Regions from separate parts of the Rhodococcus olei genome, predicted to be linked through region 3. Evidence: riboswitches for the same ligand, from Rfam matches in the RefSeq annotation. Region 3 holds a riboswitch; each other region holds the start of a gene.
The links. A riboswitch is a leader RNA that binds a small molecule or an ion and turns the genes downstream of it on or off. The one in region 3 is predicted to bind S-adenosylmethionine.
Positions count from the first base shown of each region.

Region 1: it holds a riboswitch for S-adenosylmethionine, as region 3 does, so the genes downstream of both, ABD951_RS10770 (bifunctional o-acetylhomoserine/o-acetylserine sulfhydrylase) here and ABD951_RS23755 (hypothetical protein) in region 3, are expected to answer to the same signal.
Region 2: it holds a riboswitch for S-adenosylmethionine, as region 3 does, so the genes downstream of both, ABD951_RS27505 (aminotransferase class V-fold PLP-dependent enzyme) here and ABD951_RS23755 (hypothetical protein) in region 3, are expected to answer to the same signal.

Region 1 covers NZ_BAABFB010000030.1:261,602-267,205, forward strand. Annotated here, with positions in the region: gene ABD951_RS10750 (bifunctional methylenetetrahydrofolate dehydrogenase/methenyltetrahydrofolate cyclohydrolase) at 1-171, shown strand, start outside; gene ABD951_RS10755 (DUF3017 domain-containing protein) at 177-482, shown strand; partial or broken gene ABD951_RS10760 (homoserine O-acetyltransferase MetX) at 505-809, opposite strand; gene metX (homoserine O-acetyltransferase MetX) at 1,243-2,403, opposite strand; gene ABD951_RS10770 (bifunctional o-acetylhomoserine/o-acetylserine sulfhydrylase) at 2,400-3,704, opposite strand; SAM riboswitch class IV at 3,839-3,952, opposite strand; gene ABD951_RS10775 (nSTAND1 domain-containing NTPase) at 4,172-5,604, shown strand, end outside.
Region 2 covers NZ_BAABFB010000075.1:603,412-609,015, forward strand. Annotated here, with positions in the region: gene ABD951_RS27490 (hypothetical protein) at 1-211, shown strand, start outside; gene ABD951_RS27495 (YbaK/EbsC family protein) at 287-760, shown strand; gene ABD951_RS27500 (hypothetical protein) at 809-1,411, opposite strand; gene ABD951_RS28765 (putative leader peptide) at 1,461-1,553, opposite strand; gene ABD951_RS27505 (aminotransferase class V-fold PLP-dependent enzyme) at 1,564-2,838, opposite strand; SAM riboswitch class IV at 2,889-3,005, opposite strand; gene ABD951_RS27510 (acyl-CoA thioesterase) at 3,305-4,165, opposite strand; gene ABD951_RS27515 (L,D-transpeptidase) at 4,606-5,604, shown strand, end outside.
Region 3 covers NZ_BAABFB010000070.1:60,957-66,560, forward strand. Annotated here, with positions in the region: gene phoH2 (RNA 5'-3' helicase PhoH2) at 1-862, opposite strand, end outside; gene glyA (serine hydroxymethyltransferase) at 1,182-2,495, opposite strand; gene ABD951_RS23750 (nuclear transport factor 2 family protein) at 2,692-3,150, shown strand; gene ABD951_RS23755 (hypothetical protein) at 3,136-3,498, opposite strand; SAM riboswitch class IV at 3,538-3,647, opposite strand; gene ABD951_RS23760 (DUF885 domain-containing protein) at 3,677-4,906, opposite strand; gene coaA (type I pantothenate kinase) at 4,998-5,604, shown strand, end outside.

The DNA of each region.
Region 1 (5,604 bases), on a different contig from region 3:
GTCGGGGTCAGCCGCACCCCGGACGGCCTGCGCGGCGACGTCGCCGACAACGTCCGCGAGGTCGCCGGATACATCTCGCCGAACCCGGGTGGTGTCGGACCGCTGACGCGCGCGTTCCTGCTCAGCAACGTCGTCGAGCGCGCCGAGCAGCTCGCGGCAGAGTCGGCCTGACCGGGGTGCCCGCCTCAGCCGGCGCCGCGAGGCGGTGGCTCGGGTTCGCCCGTCGCAACCTGCCACTGCTCGTGGTGTCGGCCGTCGTCCTCGTCGGCATCGGATTCGTCCTCGCGGACCGGTGGCGTCGTGGTGCCTTCGTGTTCGGCATCGCGACGCTGCTCGCCGCCGGGTTCCGGCTGTGCCTGCGGCCCGAGGAGGTCGGGTTGCTGGCCGTCCGCGGTCAGGCCTTCGACGTCACCGCGCTGACCCTGGTCGGCGGCACGATCGTGTGGCTCGCCGTGTCCATCGACCCGCTGGGAACGGGGTAGGCGCGCGCGACCCGGAGGACTGTCAGGCGGCGCGGCGACGTGCGCGGGCAAGCTCCAGCGTCTCGCCGAGGAGGCCGGTCACCCACTCGGCTTCGGTGAGGAATCCGTCGTGCCCGGCCGCGGAGTGCACTGTCCGCAGGCCGTCGCACCCGGGCAGCAGTGTCGCCAGCTCCTCGAGCTGCCGCAGCGGGAAGAGCCGATCGGAGTCCACGCCGCCGACGATCACCGGAACCGGCGTGGACGCCAATGCCCGGCGGCCACGCCGCCGCGACCACGTCCCACGTCGTGCCTATTGATGGAGTCGGTGAGAACCACGTAGGTTCCGGCGGGGTTGGGATGCTCCGCGTCGGCGGGGCCGACAACGTGGGAATCCCCGGTCAACGCGTGCTCGATCAGCACGATGTTGTCCCGGGCCGCGCTCGGCTCGCCCCCGCACTGGACCGCCAGCGTGACGTCCGGGAGGTCGCCGCCGCATTCGAGGCGCAGTGTTCCGATGTCGACCCGGGTCAGGGTCCCGTCGGCCGGTGGGAAGGCGCCGATCGGCCCGATGTCCGCCGGGTGCGAGACCGCCGCCGCGCCGCCGTGCCGTCCGGGCGACGTGGCGGAGGGCAGCCCGACCAGCTGTGGCCCACCGGTCAGCGGTGCAGGGGGCGTCGACATGGGGTCCATCGCAGGCGGGCGCACGGCGCCGATGCCAGCGAGCGGGCGCCGTCGCGATGGACGCATTGGCGAAACTGCGGTTACCGGCGAGCGGAGACCGTCAGGACGAGAGGCGCCCGTCGCGGGCCATTGCCATCGTCTCCCCGAGGAGCTCGGTCACCCAGGCGGCTTCGGTGAGGAACCCGTCGTGGCCGTCCTTCGAGTTCGCCACCCGCAGGCCCTCGCAGCCGGCGAGGTGGGTGGCGATCTCCCGCTGCTGCCACAGCGGGTAGAGCCGGTCCGAGTCGACGCCACCGACGATCGTCGGGACGGTGCACGACGCCAGCGCCGCCTCGATGCCGCCGCGGCCGCGACCCACGTCGTGCCGGTTCATGGCCTCGGTCAGCAGGACGTAGGTGCCGGGGTCGAAGCGGGCGACCAGCTTCGCCGCCTGGTGTTCGAGGTAGCTCTGCACCGCGTACCGGCCGCCGTCCCGCGGGTCCTCGCCGTCCTGCGGCGCGTTGCCGAACCGGGAGTCGAGCTCGCCCTCCGTGCGGTAGGTCAGGTGCGCGATCCGCCGGGCGATGCCCAGACCTGCCTCCGGGGCCCGCCCGGTGTCGTGGTAGTCGCCGCCCTGCCAGTCCGGGTCGGTGGTGATGGCCGCCATCTGGGTGGTCTGCGTGCCGATCTGGTCCGCCGTGGCACGCGCCCCGACGGCCAGGACCAGTGCGGAGGTGATCCGGTCCGGGTGGCCGACGATCCACTCGAGGGCACGCATCCCGCCCATCGAACCGCCGACCACGGCAGCGAACCGATCGATGCCGAGACGATCCGCGAGCGCGACCTCGGCGGCCACCTGGTCCCGGATCGAGATGTACGGGAAGCGCGACCCCCAGGGCGCACCGTCCGGCGCGGGTGAGGCCGGGCCGGTGGTGCCGCGGCAGCCGCCGAGCACGTTGGCGGCGAGAACGCACCACTCGTCGGTGTCGATCGGCGCGCCGGGACCGACCATGCCGTCCCACCACCCGGGTGAGGGGTGGTCGGCGTCGGCGGGCCCGGTCACGTGGGAGTCGCCGGTCAGCGCGTGTTCGACCAGCACCACGTTGTCCCGGGCCGCGTTCGGCTCGCCCCACACCTGCACCGCGAGGGTGACGTCGGGCAGCACCGCGCCGCTCTCGAGGGTCAGGGTGCCGACCGAGACGTGCGCCAGCCGCCCGTCCGGCGACGGGAACCCCGCGAGGGGACCGGCCGGACGGGCGCCGGAGACGGAACCGACTGTCAAGACTTCGCCGCCGCGAATCCGGTCTCGAGGTCGGCGAGGATGTCGTCGATTCCCTCGATGCCGACGGCCAGGCGAACCAGGCCGGGAGTGACACCGGACGCCAGCTGCTCCTCGGCGGAGAGCTGCGCGTGGGTGGTCGAGGCCGGGTGGATCACGAGCGAGCGCACGTCGCCGATGTTAGCGACATGGCTGTGCAGGGTGAGGCCGTCGACGAACTTCTTGCCCGCTTCGGCGCCGCCCGCGAGTTCGAACGCGACGATCGCGCCGGCCCCGTTCGGGGCCAGCTTCTGCGCCCGCTCGTACCAGGGCGAGCTGGGCAGCCCCGCGTACGCGACCGAGACGACCTCGTCGCGGCCCTCGAGGAACTCCGCGACCCGCTGCGCGTTCTGCACGTGCCGCTCGATCCGCAGGCTCAGCGTCTCGATGCCCTGGCTGATCAGGAACGCGTTGAACGGGGACACCGCCGACCCGAGGTCGCGCAGCAGCTGCACCCGGGCCTTGAGCGCGTACGCCGGTGCGCCCAGGTCCGCGAACACCGCACCGTGGTAGCTGGGGTCCGGGGTGGTGAAACCGGGGTGCCGGCCCTGCGACCAGTCGAAGGTGCCGCCGTCGACGATGACGCCGGCGATCGCGGTGCCGTGGCCGCCGAGGTACTTCGTCGCCGAGTGCACCACGATGTCGGCGCCGTGCTCGAGCGGCCGCAGCAGGTACGGGGTGGCGACGGTGTTGTCGACGATCAGCGGGATGCCTGCCGCGTGGCCGACCGCGGAGATGCCCGGGATGTCGAGGACGTCGTTGCGCGGGTTCGCGATCGACTCGCCGTAGAACGCGACGGTGTTGGGGCGGATCGCGGCGCGCCACTGCTCGAGATCGTCGGGATCCTCGACGAAGGTGACCTCGACGCCGAGCTTGGCGAGCGTGTAGTGGAAGAGGTTGTACGTGCCGCCGTACAGGCTCGGGCTGGACACCACGTGGTCTCCGGAGCCGGCGACGTTGAGCAGCGCGAACGTCGACGCGGCCTGGCCCGAGGAGAGCAGCAGCGCCGCGACGCCGCCCTCGAGCGCGGCGATCCGCTGCTCGACCGCGTCCTGCGTCGGGTTCATGATCCGGGTGTAGATGTTGCCCGGTTCGGCCAGCCCGAACAGCGCGGCCGCGTGGTCGGTGTTGTCGAACGTGTACGAGGTGGTCTGGTAGATCGGCAGGGCCCGGGCCTTGGTGGTGGCGTCCGAGGTCTGTCCGGCATGGATCTGCTTGGTCTCGAAGCTCCAGTTGGCCGACGGGTCGGCGATGCTCTCGCTCATGGGTTGTCTCTACTCCAGAGGATGTGGGAGATGCGGGCGCGACGGCGCCCTGGACGGCTGAGGCCTATCTGCGACAACAACACATGGTGAAACCTCCGTTGGGTCGTGGCCCGGTCGGTGGGTCCGTCCCAGCGGACCCGCGCTTGTCCTCCGATTTCCCGGAGAACCAGGTCATCACCCGGGGCACCCCACCGCGGATGGAGGGTTGCCGACCAGCGAGCCGGGGCTTGGCGCTGGCACTCATGACCTGCCCGCGATCTTAGCGGTACCGGTCACATCGTCCGCAGCGGGTTGGCTCACGCGGGCAGAATCTCGGCGATCGGTGCCTCGACCGGACCGGGAGCTCGCCGCGTCGACGGGCCGGCACGGATTTCCGGGTAGTCGACTACTCGTGACGCGGCGACGTCGGGACAGCACTGTGGACGCAGAGCGGGCCTTCAACGAGGCGTCGAGTGGTGATGATCCCAATGTCGCGCATATTCCTCAGTCACTCCAGCCGGGACAACCGCCAGGCGATCGCGCTCGGACTGTGGTTGACCGAGCGGGATCCCGGCCTCGCGGACGAGATCTTCCTGGACCTCGACCGCCACACCGGAATCCCGGTCGGCGTTCGCTGGAAGGAGGCCCTCCAGCGGGCCAACGCGCGCTGCGAGGCGGTGATCTGCCTGCTGTCCCGGAACTGGGACGGCTCCCGCGAATGCCAGGCGGAGTACCGCACCGCCGAGAACCTGAACAAGCCGATCTTCCCGGCGCGTCTGGAGCCGAGTGTCGGCCGCGAGATCACCGCGGAGTGGCAGCGCTGCGATCTGTTCGGTGACGGGCCGACCACCGAGATCGTGGTCTCCGGGGACGAGGCTCCGGTGGTGTTCCTCACCGAGGGGCTGGAGCGGCTCTACGACGGGCTGCGGCGGTCCGGGGTCGGCGCGGAGGGCTTCCCGTGGCCGCCGCCGGGCGATCCGGACCGGGCGCCCTATCGCGGGTGGGAGCCGCTCGACGCGGGCGACGCGGCCGTGTATTTCGGTCGGGACGCGCAACTCGTCCGGAGTCTCGGAGCGCTCCGCGGCATGTGTGCCCCGGGCGCCGAGAAACTCTTCGTGATCCTCGGACCGTCCGGGGCGGGGAAGTCCTCGTTCCTGCGCGCCGGTCTGCTGCCCCGACTCGCTCGGGACGACCGGCACTTCCTGCCGCTCGACGTGGTGCGGCCGGGCCGGCGACCGCTGACCGGTGACGGCGGATTCGCGGATGCGGTCCACGCGGTGCGCGCCCGGCTCGGCCTGACCCGGCCGACGTTGGGGGAGATCAAGGCGGCCTGCCCCGACGACACCGAGCGGCTCGCGGTGTGGCTGCGCGAGGCACAGGACGCGGCGCTCGGCCGGGTGGTGGACGTTCCGGTCGGGATGCCGCCGCCGACGCTCGTGCTGCCCGTCGATCAGGCCGAGGAGTTGTTCGGGGCGGAAGCAGGGCCCGAGGCGACGCAGTTCCTCGCCCTGCTCGCGCGCCTGCTGGACGGCGACAGCGGGTCGGCGCTGCCGATCGTCTCGGTGTTCGCCATTCGATCGGACCGCTACGAGCCGTTGCAGACGGCTCCCGAACTGGCGGCGGTCGGGTCCGTCGTCTTCGACGACCTCAAACCCATGCCCCCGACCCAGTTCAAGGAGGTCGTCGCCGGGCCCGCGGTGCGGGCGACCGAGGCGGGCCGGCCGCTCACCATCGAACCGGAGTTGATCGACCGACTGCTCGACGAGTCCACGCGCGGCGCGGACACCCTGCCACTGCTGGCGCTGACCCTGTCGCGGCTGTACCGCGACTACGGGGGAGACGGCGACCTCACCGTGGCGGAGTACGAGGCGATGGGCGGGATGCGCCAGGTCGTGCAGACCGAGATCGACGCGCTGCTCTC
Region 2 (5,604 bases), on a different contig from region 3:
GGCGTTCGGGTCCAACGTGCTGCCCACGTTCTACGCGGCGATCGGCCGGTGGATCACCCCCGGCGCGGGCACCGAGGGCGTGCGCAGCATCGTCTACTTCCACGGCACGGGCGCCGGACAGCCGATCGGCACGCTGCTGCTCTACGCCGCGGTCGGCCTCGCGCTCGTGTTCGGCTGCACCGCCCGCCACCGCGCGCGCCGCGCCGGGTGAGCGGCGCGGCCGGCGGCGCCGAGTGATCGTGGCCGTATGCCGAGCGAACGACGCCGCCCGGTCATATGGTGAGTCATGGCGAGGACACTGCATCCGAACGCGGCGCACGTCGCGAGGACGCTGATCGCGCGGGGCCACCACGGGGTGGTGGTCACGCAGGACCAGCCCACCCACACGGCCGCCGAGGCGGCCGCGGCACTCGGCGTCGAGGTCGGCGCGATCACGAAGTCGCTGGTGTTCCTGCTCGACGACGAACCGGTGCTGCTGTTGGTGTCGGGCGCCCACGAGGTCGACACCGAGCGCACCGGCAAACGCCTCGACGGCACGTTGACGCGGGCGCCCGCGGACGTGGTGCGGGAGGTCACGGGCCAGCCCCTCGGCGGGGTCGCGCCGGTCGGACATCCGACGAACCTGTCGACGTTCGTCGACACCGCGCTGGAGGCGTACCCCGAGCTGTGGGCGGCGGCGGGCCACCCGAACACGGTGTTCCGGACGACGTTCCGCGAGCTGGTGCGGATCACGGCCGGTCTCGAGATCGACGTCGAGTGACCCGGCCGGGCGACGGGGCACCCACCGGAGGTGCCCCGCCCCCGGATGTCAGGAGGCGAGCAGTGCGACCGACAGCCCGAACCGTCCGAGGACCTCGCCGAGCACCGCGGACGGCCGGGTCACGCCGGCGTCGTGCAGCACGGGGAGCACGTCGTCGACGACCCGGTCGAGCACCTTCGGCAGGACCAGCGGCAACAGGGTGGCCCCGTCCGCGACCCCGGCCGCGCGGATGTCGGCGAGCAACCCGGCCAGCCCCGCCGCGGTTCCCGTGTACGAGATCGACTCCGGGACACGGGGTTCGGCAAGGCCGGTATCGAGCCGCGCCAGCTCGAGCCGGGCCGCGCGGTGATCGTCGGCGAGCAGCACCTCGACGTCGAGCAGAACGGAGATCGTGTCGGGGTCGCGCCCGTCCCGCGCGGCGCGGGCGCGGGCGGCATCACGCGCGCGCCGCGCCTGACCGAGATCGGTGGCGCGGGTCCGGACCACCGAGCCCGGGGCGTCGAGGTCGAGCGCGGGGCCGGTGAGCTGGACCCAGTAGTCGCTGAGCCCGGGCGGGACGCGGAAATCGGTGTGCGACGCGGCGGCCGGGTGGTGGCCGGCGCCGGAGAGTTCGACGGCCACGTGCAGCGGCCGGGTGCTGATCTGGGACATGACTGTACCTCGGATGTGGTGCGGGTGAACGGGTCTGGTGTGACGTAGGTCAGACCGGACACGCACACGACGCGGTGCGGCAGAGGTCGACGTGCCGACGGGACCAGTGCCCGCCTGCCGCCGCTGCCGTCGCCGAAGTCATGGCATCGATGCTAGCGCGGGTCGCCCGCCGCACGCCCGCGAACGAACTCGGCGACCGCGGCGATCAGCCGGTCGACGTCGGCGCCGCTGCTGCCGAGGCCGAGGCTGGCCCGCACCGCACCCTCGACGTGCCCGAGCCGCGACAGCAGCGGGTGCGCGCAGAACCGGCCGTCACGGACGCCGATCCCGTACCCGTCCGACAGGAACGTCGCGACCTCGCGCGGTTCGGCTCCCGCGACCGTGAAGGTCACGATGCCGACGGAGTCCGGGGAGTCCGGCCAGATGCGCAGCACCTGGACGCCGTCGACGGCGCCGAGGCCCGCGGTGAGCCGGTCGCACAGTTCCCGCTCGTGCTGCTGCGCGGCGACCGCGTCGAACCCGGCGAGCGCCTCGCATGCGGCGGCGATCGCGACGGCACCGAGCACGTTCGGGGTGCCCGCCTCGTGCCGCTGCGGGGCGGCGGCCCACTGCACGGAGTCGATCTCGACGTTCTTGGTGGCGCCGCCGCCGGCGAGGTAGGGCTCGGCGGCGTCGAGCCAGTCGGCGCGACCGACGAGCGCACCCGCACCGAACGGGGCGTACAGCTTGTGACCGGAGAACGCGAGGTAGTCGACGCCGAGTTCGGCGATGTCGACGCGACGGTGCGGCAGCAGCTGGGCGGCGTCGACGAGGATCCGGGCGCCGCACTCGTGCGCGATCCGGGCCAGGCGGGCGATCGGCAGCACCTCGCCGGTGACGTTCGACGCCCCGGTGACGGCGAGCAGTGCGGCCGGACGCGTGCAGAGTTCCGCGACGATCCGCTGGATCGTCTCCTCGACGGTCCCGGCAGACTCGACGACCCGGGCGCCGTTTCGCTTCCACGACAACAGGTTCGCGTGATGCTCGATGTCCAGGACGACGGTCTCGCCGGGCACGCACGACGCGAGCAGGTTCAGCGCGTCGGTGGTGTTGCGGGTGAAGACCACGACGTCGTCGGCGCGGGCACCGACGAAGTCCGCGACCACGTCGCGGGCACCCTCGTACCGTTCGGTGCACACCTGGGAGGCGTAGCCGGCGCCGCGGTGCACGCTGGCGTAGAACGGCAGCAGCGACTGGACCCGCTCCGCGACCGCGGACAGGGCAGGCGCGCTGGCGGCGTAGTCGAAGTTCGCGTAGGTGACGGTCGTTCCGTCGCGCAGCGGCGCGCGCAGGTCGGAACCACACACTGGAGCGAAAGGACCTGTGCTGGAACAGCTCTCAGCGCGGACGTCGACGGAGGCGAGGGTGGTGTCGAGTACAGCGGTCATGGCGTCATCCCTTACGTCAAGGGACCCGTGCGTGAGGAGGTGGTGCATCGAGTCCGCGCTTGCCGTGCCCGGAGTTGGAATCACGGCCAGGTCGTCACCCGGGGCACCCCACCGCGGCGGAGGGTTGCCGGCCAGCAAGCCGGGGCTACACGCTGGCACTCATAACCTGCAGCGAGAATGGCAGACCGGTCGCCGCGATGTCAAACCCACCGGCTCCGCGAGTCCCCGAGCAGGGACCACCCCCTCCCCCGGGTCTCACCGAGACTCTCGCCGGAGCCGCGGCAACCTTGATCTGAATCCGCTGTGCAGCAACATTCTTCACAGATCCGCACCGCTCCGGGAAGATCGCGGCCGGGTCGGCTCCGACGGTCCGCGAACGCGACCGGCCGCTTCTCGAGGAAGGCCGTCACGCCCTCGTGCGCGTCGCTGCCCGCTCCCGGCGCGGCCGTCCCGCGCGACTCGGCGATCAGCCCGCGGCGGCGGGGTCCGGTGCCGCCCCGCGACGTTCGCGCAGCACAACTTCCTGGGTGGTCGTCGCGATCAGCTCGCCCTGCCGACTCCACATCTCGCCGGTGCTCAGTCCTCGCCCGTCACCGGACGCGCGGCTGCTCTGGGTGTAGAGCAGCCACTGGTCGGCACGGCACGGACGGTGGAACCAGATCGCGTGGTCGAGCGAGGTGGTGAACATCGTCGACGGGTCCCGCGCCGCCGCGGGTGAATGAGCGACGGCCGCGGTCCGCGCCAGGGCCATGTCCGACAGGAAGGTGAGGGCGCACGCGTGCGCGCCGGGATCGGCGCCCAGCTGCCCGGCGGCCCGGACCCAGAGGGAGCGCCGGGACTCGCCGGGCACGCCGGACCCGGAGCCGGTGTGAACGGGCCGGAACACGACGCCCCGGCCGACCGCGGAGCGCTCGCCGACGTTCGTCCAGGTCCGATCGGGTCCGGCACCGCGCTCGGCGAGCAGATCGGGCGGGGGCGTGTCCGGCATCGGTGCGTGCCGGGGCGGGCCGTACTCCGGCACCTTGAACGATGCCGTCATCGTGAAGACGGCGTCCGACTGCTGCCAGGCGGTGACCTCGCGCAGGTCGTAGGATTTTCCGTCCCGGAGCCGCCGCACGACGTACCGGACCTCGGCCTCCGGACGGCCCGGGCTCAGGAAGTAGCCGTGCAGCGAGTGCACCGCCCGGCCCTCCCGGACGGTGCGCTGGGCGGCGGCCAGCGCCTGCGCGGCCAGGTGACCACCGTAGGCCCGACCGGGCGAGCCCTCCGCGCACCGGCCCCGGAACTCGTCCGGGCCGACCGTGTCGATGTGCAGTAGTTCGTGCATGTCGTTCCTCACGTGTCGACCAGAGGGTTCGGGATGACCGCCCTGATCACCTCGCCCGGCACTGCCGCGGAACCCGCAGACGTGGCCTCGGACCGTCCGCGACCGCGACCGCCGCGGCGATCGCCACGGACGGCGGGCCATTCGAGCAGGAACTCGTCTGCCACGAAACCGCGTCCGGTCGGCGAAGTCCAATATCGAATGCCGAACAGGGTGATCGGAATTCGCGATCAATGGACCGGCACGCCGGCCCGCCCGGGTGCGATACGCGCGACGCGCGTATCGCACCCGGGCGCGGTCGTGCGCCCGCCCCACCGACCGTCCCGAGGCCGGATGCACCGGGCTGCGGGCCGGTGGCCGAAACATCTGGGCCGGGTGCGCCGATATCCTGGTGGTATCCGACGTGCGGGGCATCGTGTCCGCTCGTATTTCGAGGAGGCATGATGATTGCGCGCCTGCGGCGCTCCCTGGTCGTGAGCTGCGTCCTGGCGACGATGCTGGCGGTGGGAGGGTGCACGATCTCGTCGGGCGGTCGGACCGACGGCAGTGCGGGCCCCGTGTCGACCACCCGGACGTCCGCGGCGGCGATCGGCTTCACCCCGGCCGACACGACGGCGCCGGTGAACCCGCTGAGCCCGATCCGCGTCGACGTCACGCAGGGAACACTGACGTCGGTCACGCTGACCAATCCCGACGGCAAGGTCGTCACCGGCATCACCACGCCCGACCGGACGTCGTGGAAGCCCGGCGAGCCCCTCGGCTACGGCAAGACCTACCACCTGGTCGCGGAGGCGGTCGACGCGCAGGGTCTGACGACGACGAAGGACACCACCTTCACCACCCTCGCGCCGAACAACCAGACCCGGGTGTACCTGAACACCACCGGCGGGCAGTCGATCTCCGACGGCGGAACGTACGGCGTCGGGCTCGTCGTCGTGGCGCACTTCGACGAGGAGATCGGCGACCGCGCCGCCGCCGAGAAGGCGATGACGGTCACCACCACTCCCCCGGTGCAGGGGTCCTGGTACTGGCTCGACGACCAGAACGCGCACTGGCGGCCGCAGCAGTACTACGCGCCCGGCACGACGGTGTCGGTCGACGCGAAGATCTACGGCACCCAACTGGGCAAGGGCCTGTACGGCCAGCAGGACGAGAAGGTCTCGTTCCGGATCGGCGACTCGCACGTCTCGATCGCCGACGACAACACCAAGATGGTCACCGTCTACGAGAACGGCCGGGTGGTGCGGGAGATGCCCACGTCGATGGGCCGTGGAGGCACCGAGACGATCGGCAACACCACGCTCTCGTTCTGGACGCAGCCGGGCACCTACACGGTGATGGACAAGTCGAACCCGGTGATCATGGACTCCTCGACCTACGGTCTGCCGATCAACTCGCGGCTCGGCTACAAGGAGTCGATCAACTGGGCCACCCGGATCAGC
Region 3 (5,604 bases):
CACCGACCGCGTACAGCGGCCGGAACACCACGACCTTGCGGTGGGTGCGGCGTTCGAGCACCGCCTCGAGCCCGGCGGTCAGCGCCAACGCGGACTTACCGGTACCGGCCTTGCCGCCGAGCGAGACGATGCCGACGCTCTCGTCGAGCAGCAGGTCCAGGGCGATGCGCTGCTCGGCGGAGCGGCCGTGCAACCCGAACGCTTCACGCTCCCCCCGCACCAACTGCACCCGCTTGTCCGGGGTGACCCGGCCCAGCGCGCTGGATCGGCTGCCGAGGAGACGGATCCCGGTGTGACACGGCAGTTCCCGCGCCTCCTCGAGGTCGACGACACCTTCGGCGAAGAGTTCGTCGATCCGTTCGGACGCGACGTCGAGTTCCGCCATACCGTTCCACCCCGACGGCACGACGTCCTGGGCGTGGTACTCGTCGGCAGGCAGACCGACGGCGCCGGCCTTGACGCGCAACGGGATGTCCTTGCTGACCAGCACCACGTCGCGCCCCTCGGCGGCGAGGTTCAGTGCGCAGGCCAGGATCCGGGCGTCGTTGGTGTCGGTGCGGAATCCCACCGGGAGCACGGTCGGGTCGGTGTGGTTCAACTCGACCTGCAGGGTGCCGTTGTCGGATCCGATCGGAACCGGTTGGTCCAGCCGCCCGTGCTCGAGTCTGAGGTCGTCGAGCATCCGAAGCGCCTCGCGCGCAAACCATCCCAGCTCGTGATGGTGGCGCTTGCCCTCCAGCTCGCTGATCACCACCAGCGGCAGTACCACGTCGTGCTCGGCGAACCGGGTGACGGCCCACGGGTCCGAGAGCAGGACGGAGGTGTCGAGGACGTAGGTGCGGACGGAGCGGTTTGCGTTCACGGTGGCTCCTACACCCGCGTGGCACCCACGCGAGCGGTGGTTCGCTGGGCCGTTCGGTCCGCGCGAGGCCGCTGCCCCGCAGGGACCGGGCGCCGGTCCCTTCGCTCTGAGCTCGTCAGTCACGATTCGAACCTCCCGGACGGGCGACTCCCCTGTCACCCGTTGCCTTGACGCTACGACTCGGGTCCGACACTCCGCGCGATCGACACGGTGAACGTTGCGTAAACCCCACCCCGTCCGGCGCGACGGCTCCGTGACCTCCGTGTCGACGACGAACGGCCCGCAACCCCAAGGGGTGCGGGCCGTTCGGGCGTCGGAACTAGATGTTCTTGGAGAGCAGACCCCAGTCCTCGAGACCGTCGTAGAGCGGGAAGTCGAGGGCCAGCTTGGACACCCGGGCGCGCAGGGCCGGGACGTCGGCACCGTGCCCCTGGGCCAGTGCGGTGGCGATGATGTCGGAGACCTCCGCGAACTCGGCGTCACCGAACCCGCGGGTGGCCAGGGCGGGGGTGCCGATGCGCAGGCCGGACGGGTTCATCGGCGGGCGCGGGTCGAACGGGACGGCGTTGCGGTTGACCGTGATGCCGATCTCGTGCAGCAGGTCCTCGCCCTGCTGCCCGTCGAGCTCGGAGTTGCGCAGGTCCACGAGCACCAGGTGCACGTCGGTGCCGCCGGTGAGCACGGAGATGCCGTTGCCCGCGACGTCGGAGCCGGACAGGCGATCGGCGAGGATCTTCGCGCCGGCGAGGGTGCGCTCCTGCCGGTTCTTGAACTCCTCGGTGCCTGCGATCTTCATCGCGACGGCCTTCGCGGCGATCGCGTGCATCAGCGGTCCGCCCTGCTGTCCCGGGAACACCGCGGAGTTGAGCTTCTTCGCCCACTCCTGCTTGGCCAGGATCATGCCGGAGCGGGGGCCGCCGAGGGTCTTGTGGACGGTGGTGGAGACGACGTCGGCGTGCGGCACCGGCGAGGGGTGCAGTCCGGCGGCGACCAGGCCGGCGAAGTGCGCCATGTCGACCCACAGCTTCGCGTCGATCTCGTCGGCGATCGACCGGAACGCGGCGAAGTCGAGGTGCCGCGGGTACGCGGACCAGCCGGCGATCAGGACCTGGGGGCGCTCGGCGAGCGCGATCTCGCGGACCTTGTCCATGTCGACGACGTGGGTGTCCTCGCGGACGCCGTACGACGCGACCTGGTACAGCTTGCCGGAGAAGTTCAGCTTCATGCCGTGCGTGAGGTGCCCGCCGTGCGCGAGGTCCATGCCGAGCAGCTTCTCGCCCGGGCTCATCAGTGCCATCAGCACCGCGGCGTTGGCCTGCGCACCGGCGTGCGGCTGCACGTTCGCGAACTCGGCGCCGAAGACCGCCTTGGCCCGCTCGCGGGCGAGGTTCTCGACGACGTCGACGTGCTCGCACCCGCCGTAGTAGCGGCGGCCCGGGTAGCCCTCGGCGTACTTGTTGGTCAGCACGCTGCCCTGGGCCTGGAGGACGGCCCGCGGCACGAAGTTCTCGGAGGCGATCATCTCCAGGGTGTCGCGCTGACGGGCCAGCTCGCCGTTCATCGCCGCGGCGACCTCGGGGTCGAGTTCGGCGAGCGAAGCGTTGTTCACGTCGGTGCGGGGCACAGCGGTCATCAGAGGGATCTCCAAGCGGAAGGCCGGGCAGGGGCAGCCCTCATTCTAAGGCCAGGTCACCCGCACCCCACCGGCGGATCCGCGTACGCGGCCCGCATCCGCGTCCCGATCGGCGGGATCGCGGTACCACCCGGCCGCCGCGCTCGGGTTCGCTGTTCCCACCCACCCCTTCCACACCGACCCCAGGGAGCCAGCGATGACACTCGACGACCTGCTCGCCGAACGCGAGATCACCCGCGCGCTGACGCGGATCGCGCGCGCGATGGACGACCGCGACTGGGCCGCCCTCGACGACCTCGTCCTCGCGGACGCGACCGCGGACCTCGGCACCGGGGAGCTGCGGGACCGCGCCGAGTTGGTCACGACGATCCGGGCGTTCCTCGACGAGTGCGGCCCGACGCAGCACCTGCTCGGCAACGTCCTCGTGGACGTCGACGGGGACACCGCCACCAGCCGCGCCTACGTCAGCGACCTGCACGTCGGGAGTGGCGACCGCGCCGACCTCACGTTCCGGACCCTCGGCGACTACCACGACACCTGGGTGCGCCACGGCGACGCCTGGCGGCTGGCCCGGCGCGTCAAACACAACCGCGGACATGTCGGCTCCTTCGCCGCACTCGGACCCGGCCCGGCGGGCTGGTCACCGCGCGACTGACCCCACGCCGCAGGCGGCGGCATCGGCAGGGTCGGCGAGGTTGAACAGGTGACTGCGGCCGGGCCCGGACGGCACCGCGAGCGCGTGCCACCGCGGCCGCCACCGGGCGAAACCCCCGGTGCGCCGCAGCGCCGCCGCCAACCGGCGCGTGTCGTGGTGCCAGCGCACCACCACCTCGTCGGGCCACTCCAGTCGGATCAGGCCGTCGGACTGCACCACGGCGAGGACGTCGACGGAGTCGTCGTCCTCCCCGCTCCGGCGGGCGTGGACGAAGTGCACCTGGTGTCCCGGCCCGTAGCGGGTGCACCGGTCGTCGGCAGCCGGAATGTCGTGGGACGGGTGGGCCATGTGAATCTCCCGAGTTCCTCGGGCCGCCCGGGAACCCCGGGGGCGCTCGTGCCGACACCGGTTGGGGCCAGCCGCTTCGTCACCCGAGCCACCCGCGAGCGTGGGGTTGGCGGCCGTCCAGTCGGGGCTTGGCGACGGCACTCGTGAAGCGGCCCCAGTGTAGTCGACGAAACCCGGGTCAGCGCAATGCGGACGGGATCAGCGGTTCGTCGAGCAGCCGCCGGAACAGCTCCGAGCGCTCGTCCGCGTCGCCGGCGCGGTCGAGCCAGGATCCGAGCAGCCGGTAGCCCTCCACGTAGGTCGAGGTGTACGCCCGCCACAGCGACGACGACAGGAACCGCAGCGACTGCCGCGCCCGCTCCGGGGAGGCGAGCGTCCAGGTCTGCAGGAATTCCGCGACCTCGTCGTGCGAGCGCCCCCGGTCGTGCAGCAGCAGTGCCGCGTCCTGCCGCACCCCGAGCAGCTTCGCGGACGCGTTCGACAGCGCCTCCGCCCGCTCGCCGTCGAACCGCAGCCCGAGGTCGGCGTAGATCTCCTGCGCCCACTTCCCCCAGCCCTGCCCTCGGGTCGCTCCGCCGGCTCCGCTCCCGTGCCCGACGATCGCACCCAGCGCAAGGTCCGCGAGCCCCTCCGCCATCAGGCACTGCGGGGTGTTGACCAGGAAGAGGGTGTGCTCGATCTGGCCGGCGTCGACCAGGCCGGCTTCCTTGCGGCAGTGCTCGGTGTGGTGTCCCGGGTACGCCTCGTGCGCGATCAGATGTGGCAGATTCGCCATGTGCTGCTTGAGGTCCGAGTTGATCGCGACCTTCGACCGGTAGTCGCCGAGGTAGTAGTTGAAGCCCGACCACGGCTTGTCGCCGACGACCTCGTATTCGACGCGCTCGGTCTCGGGCAGCGGGTAGCGGGCCCGCACCAGGTCGCGCAGGGCCGACGAGAACGCCTCGACGCACTCCGCGAGCCGCTCCGGCGGGATCTCGTCGGCCGCCCGGTGCGCCTGCAGCCGCTCGGCCAGCGGGCGGCTTCCGTCGCCGGCGAGCACCTCGTCCATGGCGCGGTGCGCGTCCCGGTAGTCGTCGACGCTGCCGGGTTCGATGCGGACGTCGAAGTACGCGTGGACCTCGTCGACGAATCCGATCTCCTCGCCGGCGAATTTGCGCGCCGAACACTCCAACGCCCGCAGGTGCACGCCCAGGAATTCGGCTCGCGCGGCAGGCAGGTCGACGTTCGGCAGTTCGGCCCGCAGCCGGGCGGCCCGGCGAGCCAGGTCCCGGGGCTGCGGCGCCGGGGCGTCCGCCACCTGACGACGCAGGTCCGGGTCGCCGGTGAACGCGTCGACGAATCCCTCCTCGACGCGATCGAAACCGAGCCCGAGCAGCAGATACTCGCGTACGAAGGTGGCAGCGTCCATACCGGTGAACACTAGTGCCCGGACCCGCCGCAGCGCCCGGGCGTGGGGGCGCGCACAATTCCCCTATGCAGATCGAGTCCGGGACGCGCGCATGGCGAGGGTGAGCGAGACCAGCCCATACGTCGAATTCGACCGGAAGCAGTGGCGGACACTGCGCAAGTCGACACCGCTCGTGCTGACCGAGGAAGAGCTGCAGGGCATGCGCGGCCTCGGTGAGCAGATCGACCTGGACGAGGTCGCGGAGGTGTACCTGCCGCTCTCACGTCTGATCCACCTGCAGGTCGCCGCCCGGCAGCGGTTGTTCGCCGCGACGGCGACGTTCCTCGGCGACAAGCACCCGGACCGCCAGGTGCCGTTCGTGATCGGTGTGGCCGGGTCGGTCGCGGTGGGCAAGTCCACGACGGCCCGCGTCCTGCAGGCGCTGCTGGCCCGATGGGACCATCACCCCCGGGTCGACCTGGTGACCACCGACGGGTTCCTGTACCCGACGGCGGAACTGACCCGGCGCGGCATCATGCATCGCAAGGGCTTCCCCGAGAGCTACGACCGCCGCAAGCTGCTCCGCTTCGTGACCGAGGTCAAGTCGGGCGCGGAAGAGGTTGCGGCGCCCGTGTATTCACACCGCTCGTACGACATCGTGCCGGGCCAGTACCACCTGATCCGCCAGCCCGACATCCTGATCATCGAGGGCCTGAACG